DNA from 4 places in the Frankia alni ACN14a genome. Region 4 is predicted to be linked to each of the others. Evidence: riboswitches for the same ligand, from Rfam matches in the RefSeq annotation. Region 4 holds a riboswitch; each other region holds the start of a gene.
The links. Region 4 has a riboswitch for cyclic di-AMP ahead of FRAAL_RS02805 (C40 family peptidase). Riboswitches for the same ligand answer to the same signal wherever they lie in the genome.
Positions count from the first base shown of each region.

Region 1: another riboswitch for cyclic di-AMP. It lies ahead of FRAAL_RS21490 (peptidoglycan-binding protein); the one in region 4 lies ahead of FRAAL_RS02805 (C40 family peptidase).
Region 2: another riboswitch for cyclic di-AMP. It lies ahead of FRAAL_RS28405 (transglycosylase family protein); the one in region 4 lies ahead of FRAAL_RS02805 (C40 family peptidase).
Region 3: another riboswitch for cyclic di-AMP. It lies ahead of FRAAL_RS29060 (transglycosylase family protein); the one in region 4 lies ahead of FRAAL_RS02805 (C40 family peptidase).

Region 1 covers NC_008278.1:5,335,708-5,338,909, forward strand. The annotation lists gene FRAAL_RS21485 (AfsR/SARP family transcriptional regulator) at 1-22, opposite strand, end outside; gene FRAAL_RS21490 (peptidoglycan-binding protein) at 620-1,360, opposite strand; cyclic di-AMP (ydaO/yuaA leader) riboswitch at 1,825-1,976, opposite strand; gene FRAAL_RS21495 (alpha/beta hydrolase) at 2,618-3,157, opposite strand.
Region 2 covers NC_008278.1:7,086,023-7,089,224, reverse strand. The annotation lists gene FRAAL_RS28410 (hypothetical protein) at 1-832, shown strand, start outside; gene FRAAL_RS28405 (transglycosylase family protein) at 1,035-1,415, opposite strand; cyclic di-AMP (ydaO/yuaA leader) riboswitch at 1,418-1,593, opposite strand; gene FRAAL_RS28400 (peptide deformylase) at 2,090-3,202, opposite strand, start outside.
Region 3 covers NC_008278.1:7,255,090-7,258,291, forward strand. The annotation lists gene FRAAL_RS29055 (transglycosylase family protein) at 1-616, shown strand, start outside; cyclic di-AMP (ydaO/yuaA leader) riboswitch at 1,081-1,282, shown strand; gene FRAAL_RS29060 (transglycosylase family protein) at 1,285-2,007, shown strand; gene FRAAL_RS29065 (DUF3151 domain-containing protein) at 2,114-2,551, shown strand; gene FRAAL_RS29070 (adenylosuccinate synthase) at 2,625-3,202, shown strand, end outside.
Region 4 covers NC_008278.1:704,564-707,765, reverse strand. The annotation lists gene corA (magnesium/cobalt transporter CorA) at 1-27, shown strand, start outside; gene FRAAL_RS02810 (hypothetical protein) at 444-827, shown strand; cyclic di-AMP (ydaO/yuaA leader) riboswitch at 1,184-1,361, shown strand; gene FRAAL_RS02805 (C40 family peptidase) at 1,367-2,476, shown strand.

The DNA of each region.
Region 1 (3,202 bases), 2.9 Mb from region 4:
GCGGGCCCAGCACCGCGAACACGACACCTACCTCGGGCCCGCGCGCCGCCACTGCGGGGCCGGACCACCGGGAGCCGTGACCTGGTTCGCCGGGAGTCCGGACGCCGGGGCGGGCGATCGGGCCCGCAACGGTTCCGAGCTCGTCGACCATGATGATCCTCGTCGGTTCGGAGATCCTCGCTGATCGGCCCCCGTTGCACACCCTCGCCCGGGGACCGGCGGCCCCGTCCGGGCCGGTGCGAGCAATACCCCGTCCGACCGGCGGATAGTCCTCTCACCCGGCGATATGCGTCCTCCCGGTGGGTCTGTGTCCCCGCCCGCGCGCGTCCTGCGCCAGGATGCAACCCACGGCGGGTAGGCGTCCCGCGAGGGAGGCGTTCAACCCAGCGATGGGTTCCCACGGCGGGATGGGCGCCGAGCGACGTGGATGGCGCCGGCGGGATGAGTCCCTCCGGCGGGATGAGTCCCTCCGGCGGGATGAGTCCCTCCGGCGGGATCGGTTCCTCCGGCGGGATCGGTTCCTCGGCGAGACGCCACGGCGCCCGGCTGCCGCACATGCCAGCGCCGCCGGATGAGGCTGGGAGCGTCACCCGGCGGCGCCACGACGCCCTGCGACCCGTCAGATACCGAGGCTGGCGCGGGTCTGGGGCCCGACCACGCCATCCACGAGCAGACCATGCTTGAGCTGGTAGTCCTTGACCATGTGGTTCGTCTGGTAGCCGAACTGGCCGTCGACCTGGATCGGGTAACCGAGGTTGGCCAGCTTCTGCTGAATCTGCTGGACGTCCTGCCGGTAGCCGATGCCGGAGGCGAGCGAGGGATACGCGGTCGGGAACGCCGGCGCAGGCGCTGCGGGTGCGGTGTAGGAGACGGTGCGGACGCTGATGCCGCCCGAGACTGCGGCCGCCGCGGCCTGGCCACGACCCAGGAACCGGCTGTACATGCCGCGGGTGTACGCGCTCCAGGCCGTGATGCCCTGGCTGTCGCAGACTCGCTTCGCCGCCCAGGCGTTGGTGGCGGGGTCGTAGAGGTTGCGGCTGCCCACCCAACCGGCGTGTGCGCGCATGTTGATCTGCCAGAGTCCGCGCGAGTCCTCACCGACCGTGGCGTGGGCGAAGGTGTTACCGCCGGACTCGCCGAGCGCAACCGCCACCCAGGTGGACAGCGGAACGCCGCGGCAGCCGGCGAGGCCCGCATTCGCCGCCGCACTGGCGATCGTCACGTCCGAGACGGTGCCGGTGGCGGCGCTCGCCGGGCTCGCGGTGACAAGCATGCTGGCTCCGGCACCGATCACGCCGGCGGCGGCGATGACGGCGCCGCGATGCCGGGTGGAACGCTTCCGATGCTTTCCCTTAGCCATTCTTTGACATCTCATTTCGGTGTCGTCGAACATGGGTGTGGAATCGGTGGTGACTTCCGCTCGATGGAGGGGAGCGGTTCTCACTCATCAGATAAGGGCAGCACGGACTATCTGATTTCGAAACAGCACCCGACCAACAGATGAAGGGAAAAGGCGGGAGCGAGCTTCGAGATTGGTGAGAGATCCGGCCCGATCAGCGCGACGGCCGCGTCACGCCTGGCCACCCGCTACAGGCGGTCCGGGGATCGCGGCCGCCCGCCGACGGCGACCCGTGCGGTCCGTCAGGTGGGCCGGTGATGTCGTGCGCGCAGGTCCGGCCGGCGAGCGCCGGCGTTGGCACGTTCTCGCGACTGAATCAGGGCGAGAACGGCGCCCGTCGTGGCGAGGGCGCGTCGCAGAAAGCGCAGGTCGCCAGGGCGGTCATCGAGACCGCGGCCGAGCGTTCCCGGTACACAGGCAACGTCGAATCCTTCCCGTACGCCTGCGAGGTTAGCTGTCGGGTTCGGGCCGGGAAGCCCGGTCGTCTCCGTGGAGGCGACTTAACCCCGAGGGCGGCCGTGACGGGGCCGCCCGGAGGAACCTGGTTCCCCCGCTTCTGCCCAAGCTGTCTTGGAGGGACCCCGGACCGTGGGCAGAACTCGGCGTCGGCCCGGAGCAACTAGTGCCCGGCAACCGTAGCGAACTACGTACCGTAGTGACAAGTACTAGTTCTGCCCGAATTTCGGCGCGCGCCTGTCACCGTGCGTGCATAGTGCTGCGAGACCGCAACACTGGGACATCAACCGAACCTTCGGACGTCGAGAAGGATCACGGGATGTCGGGCGTACGCCCCGGTTTGCCCGGGGTCCACGGTGAGACCCGATCGACGGGGGAGGCTCGGACCGCGGATCGGAAGAACCACACGCGGCGCCAACCCCGCCGGGCGGGGGCGCATCGCGGTGGCAGCGCTGGAACACGCGACGCCGGGCCGACAGCGCCGGATGCGGGGCTCACGGCGGCGGGCAACGAAGTACGACACGACGTCGGCGTGCGGAAACGGCAGCCCGCGAGGGGACTGGAGGTCTCCGGGCGACGAGGAGACTCCGAGTCGCAGGGGCGAGGAGACTCCGAGGGTCGCCAGGCGAGGAGACTCCGAGAGTCGCAGGGCGACGAGGAGACTCCGAGAGTCGCCCAGCGTCGAGGGACTGAGGGCCCGCCGGGCGACGAGGGAACCAGCGCGTCGCGCCCGGCGAGTAGGAGCCGCGGGGTGCGATGTGGTCAGGCTGGCGAGGCGGAGCGCGGCACAGGGGTGAGCCGCCGCGTTCGCAGGCTCTCCAGGAAGAGCAGGATGTGCGCGCCGGCGGCGCGGCGGCCCGGGCCGCGCAACACGCCCCGGCCACCGGGCAGGGAGGCGAGCCGGGCGCCCCGGGCGGTCCGCGTCGCCATGCGAACGAGCGGAAACGGAGTCACCCGGTCGTCCTCGCCATGCAGCAGCAGGATGGGCAGGTCCGGAAGCGACCGTGGGATCGGCTGGTCCGGAGGCTCGCCGGCGACCGCGCGGTGCAGCAGCGGCAGGTCCACCAGGATGAGCGCGTCCGGGCGAACGGCGGGCGACGCGGCGCCGACCAGCGCACGCAGGGCGCCGCTGTCGGAACCGAGCAGAACGAACGGCAGTCCCGGTTCGCGCGCCTCCCCAAGGGCGAGGACGCTGTCCCTCCCATGGTCGAGAAACGTCACCTGGTAGCCGTCGAGTGCCAGCCGAAAGGCCAGGTTCTCGAAGATTTCTGCGGATTCCCCGCGGCCGGGAAGGAGGACCACGTTCGCCCCCGCACGCCGGGTCGGATCGCCGCTTGGCCAGTAGCG
Region 2 (3,202 bases), 1.1 Mb from region 4:
GGCCGGCGAGGTGCGGATGATGGCCTGGCCGCTCGTCAGCCTGCCGCCGTTGGTGATGCTGGTGACGGTGTCCCGCCCGGTGTGGCGCTGGGTGCTCGCTTCGGTCACCGTGGGCGCCGCCATGATCGCGGTGAGCCTGCTGACCAACCCACGGGACCCGTTCGCGCTGTCCCACCTGCTCATGCAGCTCTACTACCTGTGGATCATGCAGATCTGCCTGGTCATGGTCGGTCCGTTGCTGTGGAGCACGGCCGATGTCCGCGCCTGGGCCAGTCACTGCGAGCGAGAACTGGTCCGACGCGCCGAGAACCGGGACCGGGTGCGCGAGCGTCGCAGCGTGCTGCTGCGGGCCGTCGAACGGGACGTGGCGCCGTTGCTGGCCGGCGTCGCGGCGGGCCGGCTCGATCCGCAGGCCGACGCCGTGCGCTCGGAATGTGCCCGGCGGGCGGTCGCCGTGCGGCGGCTGCTGTTCGACGACGACGCCGTGCACAGCGCGCTCGGGGAGGCCATCGATGCCGCCGAACGGCACGGCACGGTCGTGTCCAGCCAGATCTCCGGTGGTCTCGACCAGCTTCCCGCCTCGGTGCGCGGCGAGTTCGTCGAGCAGGTGCACCATGCGCTGCGGGTGATGCCGAGCCGCCGGGTCCTGCTCACCGTCACTGCGCAGGCACGTACGGCCAGCCTGTTTCTGTCGTGTTCCTGGCCGGCGGGCCAGTTGCCGCCGGCGCCGTCGGGTCGGGCCATCGACATGATCGTCGACGTCGACGACGGGCAGCTCTGCATGGAGCTGCGCTGGCCGCCCGCGAAGGTGCCGCTCGGGCGGCGGCCATAGCTGGTGGCCGGTAGCTGGTGGCTGGTGCCTGGTTCGGGTGGTGACGGAGCCCCGCCCCCGCTCGGGGGACGGGGCTCCTGACCCGTGCTGGGTCGCGTCGCCTCGCGCCGGCCACGGCTCACGATCTGTCGAGCACGATCCGATCGATCATGTGCGGATCAGAGTCGGCCGAGTGCGGATGTCGGCGCGGTGTGTCGGGGCCTCAGATCCGGTGACCCCAGCAGGGCTTCGACGCGTACCAGGGGCTGGTGCCGGCCTGCGCGTAGAGCTGCCGCGCGCGCTGCCACTGCTCCCCGACGCTGGCGTTCTGGGGCAGACCACGGCCGCCCAGACCGTGCCAGGTGCTGGGCAGGAACTGGAACAGGCCGCCAGCTCCGATGGAGTTGACCGCGTGCGGGTTACCGCCGGATTCGCAGGGGATCACGGCGCGCAGGAAGTGGTCGGCGTTGGTCCCCGCGCTGGCCGGCTGGGACAGCGCGAGGCCGCCGCCGACGGAGGCGGCGAGAGTGGTGGCGATGACTGCGGCCCGGGTGCCGAGCTTGATCCGGTTGAGGCCCCGACCGAGCGAACGAGCGTTGGACATTGAGTTGCCCTTCCCCACGCCTGCGAGGTGAGCTGTCGGGTTCGGGCTGGGAATGCCCGGCCGCGGTTCTCGGCTTCACCCCTAGGACGCCCGACTTCGGCGCCCGGAATTGGTTCCCCCGTCCCTGCCGCAGGTTTGATTCTCATCGGGTGGGGGCAGGGTTCGGCGTGCCACCCGACGTCTGCCATCAGTTGACGGCATGGCGACGAACATAGCTGAGCGTGACCCCGGGAAATCAAGGGTACGTGACGATAGCCACAGTGCGTTCTATCGTCTTTGAATGATCTCGGTTCTGCGGTTTCGCGCCCGCGTGCGCGCCCGATTCTAACGGCCTTCGTGGCCCCGCGGAATGCCTGGATTGCGGTTGGTCGGCCACGCTGACCACAAACCCTTCGCGGTCCGTGGCCGGTTCTCTCCCGGGCGTGGCCGGGGGCGTTCTCTACCCGCGTCGGCGCAGCCGTTAACGGAGTCGAGAAAAATTCCACCGCCGCCCTCGCGCGGAGCGGCTCTTCCGCGCTTTTCCGAACTATACGGCACGCCGCGAGTAGTCCTGTCGAAAGGGGATGTGTCGGTCGGGCGGCCCGGTGATGTCGGTGACCGGGGCTCGGCCGGACGGCGCGGTCGGGCGGCGCGGTCGGACGGGGCGAGACCGACCGGTCGGGTGGTGGCGGAGCTCAGGGGTTGTAGGTCCAGGACGAGCCGGTGCCGCGGTACTGCTCGACCGGGATGGGGACGACCCCGGGGCGCATCCGGTCGGTGTAGAGGCGCCCGTGCAGGTGATCGATCTCGTGGGCGACCAGGCGGGCGAGGCCCTGCCGGTACACCGTGATGTGGCGGCGGCCCGAGGTGTCGGTGTGCTCCACGTGCAGCTCCAGGGACCGCGGGACGATGCCGCGGACGTCGAAGAAGCTCAGGCACCCCTCGTACTGCTCGTCGCTCTCGGGGACGGACTCGATGACGCGCGGGTTGAGCAGGGTGAGGATGTCGCCGTCCGCGGACCGCACGATGGCCGCCGCTCGGTTGATCCCGATCTGGGGCGCGGCGATGCCCATCCCCTTCCCGAACGTGTGCAGAGCGGACACCCGCTCCATGGCCGAGGAGAGCTCGGCGACGACGCGGCGGGCGTCCTCGGCCTCGACGGGCAGCTCGAACGACCGAGCCGGCTGGTGCAGGGAGGGATCGCCGACCTGGACGATGCCCGCCGCGGCCATCTGCCCGCTGGGCCGGGCCACGGTTCGGTCGGCGGGATCCCGGCTCGACGCGACCGCCCGGAAGTTCCATTCCAGGCGATATCTGGCGTGCAGCGGAGGATTGTTCGTGGACCAGGTGAAAACGCGCCTCTTGGCATCATCCGTGCGGGCGATCGCCGTGCGGAACGGGAAGGCGTCCGCGGTCATCGACGTCTCCATGCCCCAGACCACGGGATCGACCTCGGCGGGGAAGTCCAGCACGACCGACAGGAAGCTGGTCGGTACCCGGACGGCCCGCTGGAACCACGGGCCCCACTTCTCCTCGCCGACCCGGTAGCTGTACTCGATCCAGGCTGATTCGCCCGGGTAGAGGGGGAATCGGCCACGATTGTTCTCGAACAGCAGCCAGACCTCCTTCAGCGCATCCCAGTCGGTCTTGACCTGCCAGGACATGCGCTCGTCGCCGCAGTGCGCGCTGAGCTGCAGTTCCTCCCAGCGCAGCGGATTGCTGCGGTAGAGCCGGGCGGCGCGTTCCTGATCTCCGGGAAAGCGGTCGACGGAGATGCGCATCAGGTAGCGGGTCACCGGTTCGACGCC
Region 3 (3,202 bases), 950 kb from region 4:
CATGGTTGCTCCGGTTCTCGCGGCGGCGGTCGGCGGCACTCTTGCCGTCAGCCAGCCGGCCGAGGCGGCCAGCACCTGGGCGGGTCTGCGGCAGTGCGAGTCCGGCGGTGATTACACGACCAACACCGGAAACGGCTACTACGGCGCCTTCCAGTTCTCGGCCAGCACCTGGCACAGTCTCGGCTACTCCGGTCTGCCACACGAGGCGGCCCCGGCGGTCCAGGACGAGGCCGCCCTCCGCCTCGCCCAGCGCTCCGGCTTCGGCCAGTGGCCGGTCTGCGGTCGCGGCATGGGCGCCGACCAGCTCGCGGGCGGCTCGTCGGCCAGCGGCGCGGCGCAGGCGTCGCGCTCGGCGACGCGGGCCCCGCTGACCGCTCGTCCCGCCGCCTCCACCACCCCGAACTTCACCCGCAACCTCACGGCCGCGCTGGTCGGGCAGGACCGGGCCGACGTGCGCGCCTGGCAGACCCGGATGAGCCAGCTCGGCTACCCGATCGCGGTGGACGGCCACTTCGGGCCACGTTCGGCCGCCGCCGCCCGCTCCTTCCAGGGAAGCCACGGTCTGGCCGTCGACGGCATCGTCGGCCCGGCGACCTGGCACGCCACCTTCGGCTGAGCGCCGCATCACGCGCGGTAGCCATCCGGCCGATCGCCGCGCCGCCGAACGGCACCGTCCGCACGTAGTCCATCCGGCCCGGGACGCGGGGACGCGCGTCACGCCACCCGGACGACCTTCCCACCCCGGTGACACCGGCCAGGGGAGCTCACCGACTCGCCCCGACCGGCCCGCCCGGACGCCCGGACGATCTCCGCTGCGCGCTCCGAAACGGGCCGGTCGGCCACCAACTCCGCACCGGGCGCCGACGTCCGTCGTGGTGGTACCCCACGACGCCGGCGGCACACCCCGCCACCCGATCGGGCGGCACCGTCGGGCTCCGCCGTTCGCGCGTCCCAACCTGGTTACTCCGAACCACCCCGGTTTGCGCCCCCTGAACCGTTCTCGCTAGAGTGCCGATCACTCGCCACCCGGCGAGGTCGCTCGGACGGACGCCGAGTCCTGCCCGACGTGCGAGCGGCTGGTCCTAGTACGCACCGCAACGGGCAGGAGTGGGGGACCCACCATCCGGGCGTCTCTGACGCCCTTGGGGTTAAGCAGGCTCGTCCCAGCCATCCGGTGTGGGGAGAACGTTTCCCACGCAGTACCGACGGCCAGGGGCGGACCGGCCGGGCCATCCCAGCCCGCACCCGACAGCTCACCCCGCAGGCGATCGGGATTGGACTGACATGCCGTCAGGACGGCGTGGTGGTAGACATCGGGCCCCGCAGGCCCACTCGACCGCGGGTCGCATCCTTCGCACCACCGGCGCGGTGACGGCCATCGTCGGCAGCGGGCTCGCGGTCAGCACGGTCGCCGCGGCCCCGGCCGGCGCCGCGACCGCCGACGACTTCGCCAAGCTCCGCCAGTGCGAGTCCGGCGGGAACTACGCCACCAACACGGGCAACGGCTTCTCCGGCGGTTACCAGTTCGACGACCAGACCTGGCACGGCCTCGGCTACTCCGGCCGGCCTTACCAGGCCTCCCCCGCCACCCAGGACGAGGCCGCCGCCAAGCTCTACAACGCGCGGGGATGGCAGCCCTGGCCGTCCTGCTCGCGCAAGATGGGCCTGACGAACAACGGCCCGGCCGCGGTCGGCTCCGGTGACGTCATCGAGCAGGCCCTCGCCCCCGCCGAGCCGCCGATGACACTGGATCGCGCTCGCCAGGAGATGGGTGACAACTCCTACAAGGGCACCGTCCTCAACGCCGGTTACGGCAACGACGTCCGCCCGGACGCGTTCGTCTGGCAGGCCGCGATGCGCAACAAGAGCTTCCTGCTCACCGTCGACGGAAAGTTCGGTCCGCAGTCGCAGGGCATCGCCGCCCTCTACGGCTACCTGACCCGGGTCAGCGACGGCCAGCCCGGCGCCGTCGGCCAGAACCTGTGGAACGTCACCGTCCGGTCGTGACCCGCCGCGGCTGCGCACCACCCGCACACGGCCGGTCACCTCACCCGCACGGCAGGTCGCACCACCCGCACGGCAGGTCGCCACAGCCGTGCGGCAGGATGCATCCATGACGACGCCGTCCGACCCGGGCCGCAACCTGCTCTCGGGCCCGCCGCCGACGCTGCTGCCCTCCGACGCCATCGCCACCGACGCGCTGGCCGCGGGGGAGTCGCCGGCGGCCGTGGCCGCCGCCTCGCCCGCGCTCAGTGCCCCGTGGGCCGCCCTCGCCGAACTCGCGCTGGCCGGCGACCGGCCCGTCGAGGCGTACGCCTACGCCCGCACCGGCTACCACCGCGGACTTGACGCGCTGCGCCGCGCCGGCTGGCGGGGCACCGGGCCGGTTCCCTGGTCGCACGAGCCGAACCGCGGTTTCCTGCGTTCCCTGGCCGCGCTCGGACGCGCCGCGGCGGCCATCGGGGAGACCGAAGAGGCCACCCGCTGTCAGAACTTCCTCACCGACAGCGATCCCGCCGCCGCACGGGAACTCGGCTTCGACGGATCGTGAGTCCTCGGCGCCGGTTGGTCGCGGCATCGGCCGACCGGCCACGCGCGAGTGCCATCCCTAGTAACCTCGCCCGGTGCCCGCTCTCGTCCTCATCGGCGCCCAGTGGGGCGACGAGGGAAAAGGAAAGGCGACCGACCTTCTGGGCGGCGCCGTCGACTACGTCGTCCGGTACCAGGGCGGCAACAACGCTGGCCACACGGTGGTCATCGGGGAGGAGCGCTACGCCCTCCACCTGATCCCCAGCGGCATCCTGCGGGCCGACTGCGTGCCGGTGATCGGCAACGGGGTTGTGATCGACCCCGGTGTCCTGCTCACCGAGATGGACGGGCTCGCCGCCCGGGGCATCGACGTCTCGCGCCTGCTGATCAGCGCGAACGCCCATCTGATCATGCCGCATCACCGGGCGCTGGACCGGGTGACCGAGCGCTACCTGGGCAAGGCCCGGATCGGCACCACCGGCCGCGGCATCGGCCCGACCTACGGCGACAAGGTCGCCCGCACCGGCATCCGGGTCCAGGACCTGCTCGACCCGGGCATCTTCCGCAAGAAGCTCGAACTCGCGCTGCGGGAGAAGAACCAGGTCCTGGCGAAGGTCTACAACCGGCGACGGATCGAGGTCGACGAGGTCGTCGAGGAGTACGCCGCCTACGC
Region 4 (3,202 bases):
GCGTTCAAACGCAACGGCTGGCTCTGACGCCGCCGACGGCCGCCGCGTTTCCCCCGCCACCAGCCCTGCCGCTACTCAACGTCACAGAAGTTGCGGGGTCGGCCGGCGCCCGGCCGGCCGTCGCGCCCTGGCCGTCAGGACGACCCGAACGGGGCGGCCGGCCACTCCTACCCCGACGACGCCGATCCGTTGGGCGACAGGGGGCCCCGAATCGGGCGAAAGAGTCCACAAACAACACAGGGCGTGCTATGCACTCGAAAACCTGGCAAGGGTAGCCGGTCCATAGCTCATTTTCGCTATCAGTTGACTGCCGTGACGTATCCGTACGATGGGTTACACCCGGCCCTCCCCGTCGGTTACCGTTACCAACCGTGTCGGAGCAACCGGGTCTCGTGCCCACCGCTCGGAGCGGTTCCCCGATCCCCCACCCGTCAGGGGAGTACATGCCCTCGTCTGACCCCCAGCGGCGAGAGACCGCCATCCTGCCCGAGCGGGGCGACCTGATCGCCGAGCTCGCCGGGCGACTCGAAGCCCTCGACGCGCTGCTGAACCGGCTCGAGGACGCCGAGCGCCAGGCCGCCGACGCCAGCGAGCACCTCATCCGGACCCGGCGCTGGCAGGAGGACACCGTTCGCACGATCCAGGAGGAGCGGGCCCGCATGCGCCAGCGCCAGCACGCCCTGGACGAGCTCGCCGACCATGCCCGCGCCGCCGTGGCCGCCCTGGCCCACCACCGTTCCCTGCCCCGCGAGGTGCACGAGCTCGCCGTCGAACTCCAGGTGCTCGACGCGGCCGGATTCCTGACCCGGCGCGGCCGGGCCCGATGAGCCCGCGGCCGACCGGGGATACCGGTACCCCCGCCCGCTCGACTACCTGACGTGAGTACGTGGTGCTCGACCGAAGTGACCGGGGTGGGCCCGGGCCTTTGTCGGCGTCGCACGAGCCGTCCGTACCGACCCTCTCGACGAGGGCGGAACCCCAGGCCATACCCGGTTTCCCTGGCCGATCGGGCGGCCGTGGCGGCCGCCGGCACGGGCCGGACCGAGCGTCCCGTCCAGGGGCACTTCGGTGCACACTCGCTGTAGTTGGGAAGGACTAGTGTTTACCCACCCCGTCAAAGTGGACTAGTCTCACGCCGACGTCACGACAACACCGGGCCGAACGCCGAATCCTGCCCCCGGCCACGGTGTCCCCTCCGAGTCGTCATCTGGGGCAGGAGCGGGGGACCCACCTCCATCGGCCGGCACCGACCCGCGGTGCTGGTCTCGGGGTCAAGTCCGATGTGCGTGAAGGCCACGCCTCGGACCGGGCAGCCCAGCCCGAACCCGACAGCTCACTTCGCAGGCGTACGGGAAGGAATACACCGTTGTCCGCGCAAAGCGTGCAGCTCGACGAAGATTCGCGCGTCGCCGGTCGCGGCCGTCACCGCGCCCAGACCGTGCCGCCGGTCGCCCGTAGCCGGGCCCGTGCTCGTGCCTTCGCCGCGATGACCACCGGGACTGTCGCTGTCTCCGGAGTGGCCCTGGCCGGCTGCGCCACCGACGTCCACGCCGACACGGCGTTGGAAGAGTCGCCGAACACCGCCCCGATCACCCTCGCCGCGCAGATCGGCTCGCGTGCCGCCCTGGGTGGCAGCATCGCCGCGGCGGCGGTCAGCGAGCACAGCTCCTCGGGACTCACTCTCGGTGCGGCGAACGGGCTCGACGCCCCGCCCCTGGCCGGCAAGGTCCAGGTCGGCCTGCGGGTGACGAACCCCGACGTGACCGTGAACGCGGACGAGCCGGTCGACATCGGCTTCTCGCTGTACAACGAGGCCACCCACGAGCCGCTGGCGAACCAGCTCGTCAAGGTGCAGGTGAAGCTCCCCACCGGGTGGGCCACCTTCAAGCACCTCCAGACGAACGCGCAGGGCTACGCGTCCTACACGGCGCGGGTGCTCACCACGACGAACGTCACGGCGATCTTCGATGGCACCGACGCCCTGCAGTCCGCCCACTCGGTCAACGACGCGACCCTGAACGTGCGCCCGCAGCGGGCCCCGCTCGCCGGTGTCTCGGCCCGCCTGGGCAGCCTCTCCGGCGGCGTCTCCGTCGGTTCCCCCCAGGTGTCCGTGCCGGTGCCGTCCAGCTCGATCGGCGCGAAGGCCGTCTACCTGGCCTCCCTGCAGGCGGGCAAGCCGTACGTCTACGGCGCCGACGGCCCGAGCTCGTTCGACTGCTCCGGGCTCGTCCAGTACGTCTTCAAGCAGCTCGGCAAGAGCCTGCCGCGGACCACGGACGCCCAGTTTGCCGCCACCACCCGGGTGTCGCAGTACAACAAGCAGCCCGGCGACCTGATCTTCCTCGGCTCGCCCGGAGACATCTACCACGTCGGCATCTACGCCGGCGACGGCAAGATGTGGGTCGCCCCGCACACGGGCAGCGTCGTGAAGCTCCAGTCGATCTACACCACCTCCTACTACGTCGGACGCGTCTAAGAGCGTTCACGCCAGCGCACGGTGCCCTGCGGTGCGGCGCCGGCCCTGCGGTGGTCACCTCGTCCGGCTGGAAGTGCGACGAAGCCCGTCCAGCCCCGAGCCGATCGCGACGCGGCCTCCCCCTCCGGTCGCGCGTGCGGTCAGATCGCCGGTCAGGCCTCGGTTCACCGCGCGTCCGTACACCGTCGTGCCCGCCCCGCCGGGCCTGCTCCCCCCGGCAGGCGGAAGGTGCGCATCGCCGAACCGTCCGGGTCATCATCGCGGCTGCCCCGGACGCTGTTCCACGACGCGGCCGACGCCGAGACTCCGTTGACGCCGAGACACCACCGACGCCGAGACACCGCCGGACCACCTGCACCCGGTCCGCGCGCCCGCCGAAGCCGGGCGGCGTCGTAGTCCTGGCCGAGCCGGGACCAGCTCCAGTACGCGGGCCCTGCCATCGCCCGCGGCACCACGACCCGACCTCGCTTCCGTGCCAGCCGGGCAACGCCTCCTTCCGGCCGGACGGACGTCAGATCTCCCCCCCATCTGACGTCCGTCCGGCCGGAAGGCCCCCGACCCCGCCGGCCTTCCCTCGGATTCCCCCCCCATCCGCAGCGGGAGGCCGGCGGGCCCTCGGGTTCCATCCGGCCACTGAGGTCCGCCGATGCCGCTACCCCCCTCCCGGCGGCATCGGCGGACCTTCGCTTCCACCCAGCCGTCGCGGGCGCGTACGCGGCACCTGGA